DNA from 2 places in the Paenibacillus thailandensis genome. Region 2 is predicted to be linked to the other one. Evidence: riboswitches for the same ligand, from Rfam matches in the RefSeq annotation. Region 2 holds a riboswitch; the other holds the start of a gene.
What was found. A riboswitch is a leader RNA that binds a small molecule or an ion and turns the genes downstream of it on or off. The one in region 2 is predicted to bind ZMP and ZTP.
Positions count from the first base shown of each region.

Region 1: linked by a shared signal. The riboswitch ahead of ACFSW5_RS24570 (TIGR01440 family protein) and the one ahead of ACFSW5_RS01585 (DJ-1/PfpI family protein) in region 2 are both predicted to bind ZMP and ZTP.

Region 1 covers NZ_JBHUMY010000043.1:70,112-73,521, forward strand. Annotated here, with positions in the region: gene glyA (serine hydroxymethyltransferase) at 1-518, opposite strand, end outside; gene ACFSW5_RS24570 (TIGR01440 family protein) at 602-1,198, opposite strand; ZMP/ZTP riboswitch at 1,420-1,500, opposite strand; gene ACFSW5_RS24575 (low molecular weight protein arginine phosphatase) at 1,713-2,306, opposite strand; gene ACFSW5_RS24580 (manganese efflux pump MntP) at 2,342-2,854, opposite strand; gene ACFSW5_RS24585 (L-threonylcarbamoyladenylate synthase) at 3,121-3,410, opposite strand, start outside.
Region 2 covers NZ_JBHUMY010000001.1:348,217-351,626, forward strand. Annotated here, with positions in the region: gene ACFSW5_RS01575 (alpha/beta hydrolase fold domain-containing protein) at 235-759, opposite strand; gene ACFSW5_RS01580 (Rrf2 family transcriptional regulator) at 833-1,273, opposite strand; gene ACFSW5_RS01585 (DJ-1/PfpI family protein) at 1,457-2,056, opposite strand; ZMP/ZTP riboswitch at 2,104-2,183, opposite strand; gene ACFSW5_RS01590 (YdeI/OmpD-associated family protein) at 2,389-2,985, opposite strand; gene ACFSW5_RS01595 (GNAT family N-acetyltransferase) at 3,234-3,410, opposite strand, start outside.

The DNA.
Region 1 (3,410 bases), on a different contig from region 2:
GCGCTTGCTCCGGCAACGATCAGTTTAGGGCGATGCTTGAAGGCCGCCTTGCGAACGTCGTCGTAATCGATGGTGAACGTATTTTCGTTTACCCCGTAAGCGACGAAGTTGTAGAGCAAGCCGGATGCGTTAACCGGGCTGCCGTGCGTCAAGTGGCCGCCGTGGGCGAGGTTCATGCCGAGCACCGTGTCGCCCGGATTCAGAGCGGCCAGGTAAACCGCCATGTTCGCTTGCGCGCCGGAGTGCGGCTGAACGTTGGCGTGATCGGCGCCGAAAATCTCTTTCGCGCGGTCGCGCGCGATGTTTTCCACGATATCGACATGCTCGCAGCCGCCGTAGTAACGTTTGCCCGGATAGCCTTCCGCGTATTTGTTCGTCAGGACGGAGCCCATCGCTTCAAGCACCGCTTCGCTTACGATATTCTCGGAGGCGATCAGCTCGATGTTGTCGCGTTGGCGCTGCAGTTCGAGGCCCATTGCTTTCAGCACGTCAGGATCTTGCTTGCGGAGATTTTCCATTGTTTGTTCCTCCTAAAGGTTTTTTGGATTAAGCAACGAATACGTTGCTGGACAAAAAATCGACTTTATAAGCGTTACTCGCGTTAATCGCACGAACCGGCCGGCTTGCCCGCCGAAGGCGGTTCCTCCAGCTTGTAGACGGCGCGTTCGCCGCCGATCAGCTTCGGCCTCGTATAGGCCATCGTCACGTGCGCGCTGCCGATCGTCCGGATGCTCGGCCTTACCGGCACGGCCACCCGCTTCAAATGCATGCCGATCAGCGTGTCGCCGATATCGACGCCGGCATGGGCTTGCACCGTTTCCGCAAGGCACGCCTCGGGAAGATGCCGGTAAGCATAGGCCGCCATGGAGCCACCCGCCTTCGGGACAGGGACGGCGGATACAAGCTCCAGCCCGTACCGCTCGGCCGCCTCCCGCTCCAGCACGAGCGCCCTGTTCAAATGCTCGCAGCATTGATAAACGGGATAAAACCCGAACTCGCGCCTAGCGGCTTCGACCCCCTCGAATATCCGCTCCGCGATCTCGACCGAGCCGGACGTGCCGATGCGCCCCCCGCCCACTTCGCTGGTGCTCGTTCCGATCACGAGCAGCTTGCCTGCGGACAATCCGCCGGCCGCGGCCAACTCTCGCACTACGGTTTCCACCTGTTTCGAAATGCCGTTAAGTTCCATCGCGCTCATCCTCCTGTCAGAAAAGCAACCCCGGCCAAGCCTAAACGGTATCTGAACGGTACGTCGTCATCTCCGGCCGGGAATTCGCACAATCGGCACAACCGGTACAAGACGCCGTTCCTTCCAGGATGCTTGCCGTATCGTCGCCAATATGTATTGGTCGAGCTTATTATACCTAATTTCCGGCCAAAAAGACGAAAAAAGAGCATGACATGCCATCATAGCATGCTGCTCTTTGCCCAGGCGACCGGCCGTATAATCCGATGCTCCACCGTGGTTCCCCACTTCCGTCGCCAGTTACATCGGATATCCGTTATGTGTACCTTCATCATAGCCGAACGAACGGCGAAAATCAATCCCAATCCGCCCACTCCGGCATGTAAAAAATGGCTTGCTCAACTGCCGCAATGGCCGCGCGATTCCGGTCGCCCTTTTCGGATTATCGGGGCGTCCGGGAGGTTAATCCATTCCGTCCTCCCGCTCCCATCCTTCCCGCTCGGCTAGCCGTTATCCCGCCGCTCCGCTAATCTTGTTCGCTTTCCCGGCGGTCGAGCTTGTCCAACAGCTTCCTGACGGTCGCTTCGATTTCCTTCGCGCACTGCTCGTATTCTTCGAGCGAGCCGCCGAACGGGTCCACGATATCGAAGCTCGGGATTTTCCGTTCGAGCTCCAGCAGCTGCGAACGCTCCTCGTCCGTCAACTGGCCGCCAAGCGCTTGCTTCATGTGCATTTCCGTATAGAGCTTCTCGAGCCGCTCGATATCGCCGTTCGCTTCGGAGTGAAGATAAACGTATTCTTTGAGCGTGTACGTTTTATCCACCGCCTCGGGGAACCATTGCAGCAAGCTGCGCTTATGGCCGCCCGTCATCGTCAGGACCAGGTCGGCCCATTTCACCGAACCCGTTCCAAGCGCTTTGGACTGCCCCCGGTGGTCGATGCTCCGTTTGCGGAGCGCCTCGGACGCATGCCGGGATACCGGCAGTCCGTCTACCGTCGAGACGCCCGCCGACCTCACTTCAAGCGGTATTCCTCTCTCGGCGGCCAGCTTCCTCAGCAGCGCTTCCGCCATTGGCGATCGGCATGTGTTGCCGGTACATACAAACAAGATGCGGGTCATGCCGGTAACCTCCTTCTGCGTGCATTGCCTGATGCTCATATGATAAACAGAATTCCGAATAATAACAATATCGCGCCGCCGCAAGCCTCTCCGTACTCCCCGAGATTCGGGCTCACCTTGCGCCCCAGCAGCAATCCGAGCGTCGACATCGCTCCGCCGAACAACCCGAACGTCAGAACGGTCAGCATAATGTCCGCGGCAAACATGCCGAGCGAAATCCCGACGGAGAACGAATCGATGCTGACGCTTAAAGCGAAAACGGCCGTTCCCCAAAGGGTCCGATGATCGAACGGCTGAACGTTGTCCCCCCGGAGCGAGCTGTAGATCATATGGCCGCCCAGAAGCGCCAGCAATAGGCCGGCGGCCAGCGTAGCGATGTGGCCCAGCAAGGCCCCCATCAGCTTTCCCGTATAAATGCCCGCAAGGGGCATCAGCACATGAAACAACCCAATCACCGCGCTGAGCCGGGCGACATGCATCAGGCGAATGCCCCTTAGCCCGATCCCGATTCCCAGCGAAAAAGCATCCATTCCAAGCGCCGCCGCCATCAGCAGCAGCGTAATGAGTTGGCCCGCGGCCGCATCGGCTCCTGTCACCTGCGCATCTCCTCCAAGTCCGCATCCCAAGCGGAAACGACTTCATCGTCCTGTTCCAAGGACGAACCGTTTCGGCATGAAACGGCCGCTCCCGCCCTCCGGACGGAAGAAACGGCGTTTCGCTGCGGAAGTTAAGCCATCTGCAAGAGAAAGCTTATAGATGGTTACCTTCGCACATATCCAACATATGCGGACAAGGGGACAAACATAACCCGCGGTTATACAAGCACCTTTCTGCCGCCCGCAGCCTTCAGCAGCCGGTTCATGAGCGCGAGGCCGATGCCCCGTTCGTCGCAGGCTTCCGCCCAGATGCGCTGGACGCCAAGCTCGTCGAACGTGCGGAGCGCCGCATACAGCCGTGCCGCCGCATGCTCCAGATCGCCCGCGCTGCCGTAAGACAGCGCCGCGTCGGCGTCGTACGCATGCACACGCTCCTCAAAGGCCAGGACGCCCGTCACTTCTCCGCGCGCGCGGGCATTTGACGTTACACGCCGTATATAGTCTGCGA
Region 2 (3,410 bases):
AACAAAAAATTTACAAAAAGCCGGTTCGCCAAGCGGACTTGCATTTTTGCCAAACGGATTCTTGACTTCTCTTAGATGGTCATAAAGAAGGCGGGATGCCGGCCTATTGCTCCTTCTATCGTTCGACTATCGTCTCCATATAATATATAGGGTTACGATTTAAGATGAGTATTAAAGAATGCCTGAACAACTTCCATCGTCTGCGGCTGCGTAAATCCGTCGTGCCCGGCTCCTTTAGAACCAATCGACAACGGCTTGCACATTGGCTTGATCCTCTTCGCTTCCCATAGCCTCCAGACCTGCGAGCAGCGCTAGATGCGCACCCGACGAGTCTCCCCATAAACCTACTTTATCCGGATTAATATTGTATTCGGAAGCATGACTCTTAAGATAACGTATCGCTGCCTTTACATCATCAAGCTGTGCCGGAAATAGATCTTGTGAGCTAAGGCGATATTGAACGCTGGCGACGACAAAGCCGTTTTCGGCAAATTCGGATAACTGAGGAATGAAAGCAAATATGTCTTGCTCGCTCCACCCCCACCCGCATCCTTGCAAATAAATAATAAGCGGATAAGTTTCTTTGTTTCCTTCACGGTTAAATAACGCATCCATCGGATTTCGGTACACAAGCAGGTTTAACTTTAAGGGCGTTTGCCCGCCGTCCGAATACACGATATTGGGAATTAATTGAACGTAGGAGTTCCGATCTTGGTCCCAGTTTAACTCTTTAATTTCTGCTTCAAAATGATTAGTCATTTGGCATGCTCCTTTTATTTTTTTGAGAAGGGTTTTAGTTGTAAACAACTTTATTACAACGAAGATAAAAAAATTATGCTTCCAAAGAAGCATTCTTTTTTTGTTTAATGAGGTCCGTAATCTCCTCTAACGATACATGACGCAATACATCTTCCATTGCGTGCTGCGCTTTTAACAAAAAAACGCCTAAAACCTCATGGATATTCGAGCCGACCCAGCACATCGGATTAGGATTCTCATGGGAATGAAAAAGCCCGTTATCGTCAACCACATCAACCGCTTGATAAATATCATAAAGCGATATGACCGAAGGTTCTTTTAATAAATAAGCCCCGCCTGTTCCGCGTTTCACGCCAATTATTCCAGCCTTTTTGAGTAAGCCGCTAATCTGGCGAATAATGACCGCATTCGTGTTGACACTATCCGCTATCTGCTCCGATGTGAGCTGATCCGTAAGCACATGAATTAGCGACAACATATGTACAGCTATCGTGAATCGGCTGCTGATTCTCATTAAACCACCCTCTCGTTGTAATAATAATATTTACAACCGAAGGTTTTGTCAATAGGCTGGCCTGCGGCCGAAACGTTTGACATTAAACACAACCCCTCTTTCATCCCGGCAATAAACCCAAATAAAAAAACGCTCCTGACAACAACGTGTCAGAAGCGGAGCGACCTAACGCTTACACTTAGTTTAATCTCTTCTCCAGTCGTACTCCATAATATTTGCAGCTTTTCTAGCTCTATCTTCGCCCAGTAATTTTCCTACAACATACAACGCAGCATCCATGCCGGCGGAGACTCCGGCGGATAATACGATTTTCCCGTTATCAACATAGCGGGCTTCTTCAACTATTTCAGTAGAAGCAGGTACAAGATCCCTTAATTCATGAATAGCCAAACGATTTGTTGTCACTTTTAAACCATCTAATAATTTGGATTTTGCTGCAATCAAGGCTCCAGTACAGACCGACAGTATGATTTCTGCATCATTGGATACTTCTCGAACCCAGCTCGTAATCGTTTCATTGTTCATTTCTTGTCTTGAACCCCAACCTCCAGGAATCACCAATATGTCTGGTTTAGGACAGTTAGCGATCGTATAAGCTGGATTAATGCTCAGACCTCCCACCGCCTGTATCGGAGCGTCTTTTTCCGCCACAGTGTAAACTTTAAAGTCTTGCCCTCTATTGCTTCCTGCAATAAAAACTTCAAACGGTCCTGCAAAATCCAAAGGTTCGACCTGTTCAAAAATGAATACTGCTACATTCCTTGCTTGCCGTACCTGTTCCATATCATCATCTCCCATAAAATAAATAAAAGCATTCGGTCCAAGACCAAACGCTTTGCCCAGGCGTACGGCATATGAAATATGTGCTCCCCCGCGGTTCTCCACGTTTACGCCAGTAACACATACCAAAAATTTACTTCATTATAATCTGAAAATTTATACAAATCAAGCAATTTTATTACGGAGCTCCAAATTGTTGGCCTTCTCAATGATAACAACCCTTAAATCAAAAAAAGCCGCATTAAACGCGGCTTTGAATGAAAGTGTTTTTGACTCCCGGCACTTCGCGCGGAGACTCATCGAATATAGAATCTAATCCTTCGACATAGATCATATTACTTGTCATCCAATCCTTTTCCATCCAGAATATGCGCGATATATTTTTCAACCCTTGACTCTCGGGTTTTGGATTGCTTGGGTGAAGAAAAATGCAGAATGTATGCTCTTTGCCGTCCCGGCGTCAATGCTTCAAAAGCCGTTTTTAAGTCGGGGATTTCAACGAATTTGTTTTGTAATTCTTCAGGTATGATGTATTCCGTATTCTTTTTATAGTTCACTTGCAAACCGGCTTTCTCGACCGCAATGGCTTCATCAATATAGGCTTTCAAGATTAGCTGCATTTCATCTATAGCTTGGACATTGGTGAACCGAATCTGGCGCGCCGCCTGGACATTCTCCGTTTGTTGGACTAGGATCCCATGGGGATCTTTTAACAATGCGCCTTTGTGAAACAGAAGCGCGCAGTAATCCTTAAAACCATGGATCAAAACGATGTTTTTATCTTCAAACGTGTAGCAAGGATGCATCCACTTAAAATCCTCCGTCAGCCCGCAGTCGAGAACGATTTCTCTCAATAGCTCGAATTCTTCCTTCCATTTCTTAAGCTTGTTAAAATAGGGATCAATCTTAGGATTCCTTTCACCTTGCATCATCAAGGGACTCCCTTCTGTTTATTGTTTCATGAGTACCAGTTTTGTTGACTCTATGATATGACACCATTTGGTGACATATCGATTGTACGACACCATATGGTGTCTTGTCAACAGCGTTTGAAGATGTCATGTTGCAATTGGCAGCCTGGTTTGCTCATAACTAGACTATGTTAAATGCTAATGTTGATTTATGACCATAAGAAAACCGCTTTTGTGATAAGGCGGTTAATTGAGCTATCGTTCCTACGTTAGTTTAACGTCGAGGCTTCATACACCTTTGTCTCATCACCAGTGAAGATGAATGCATTAGTAATATGAATCCAGCCGTATTTCTCATAATATCCGTTTAAATCTGTACAAAGAGAAAGTTTGCTGTGACCCTTTTTTTCCGTTTCTTGAAGAGCATGCTTCATTAATTGGGACCC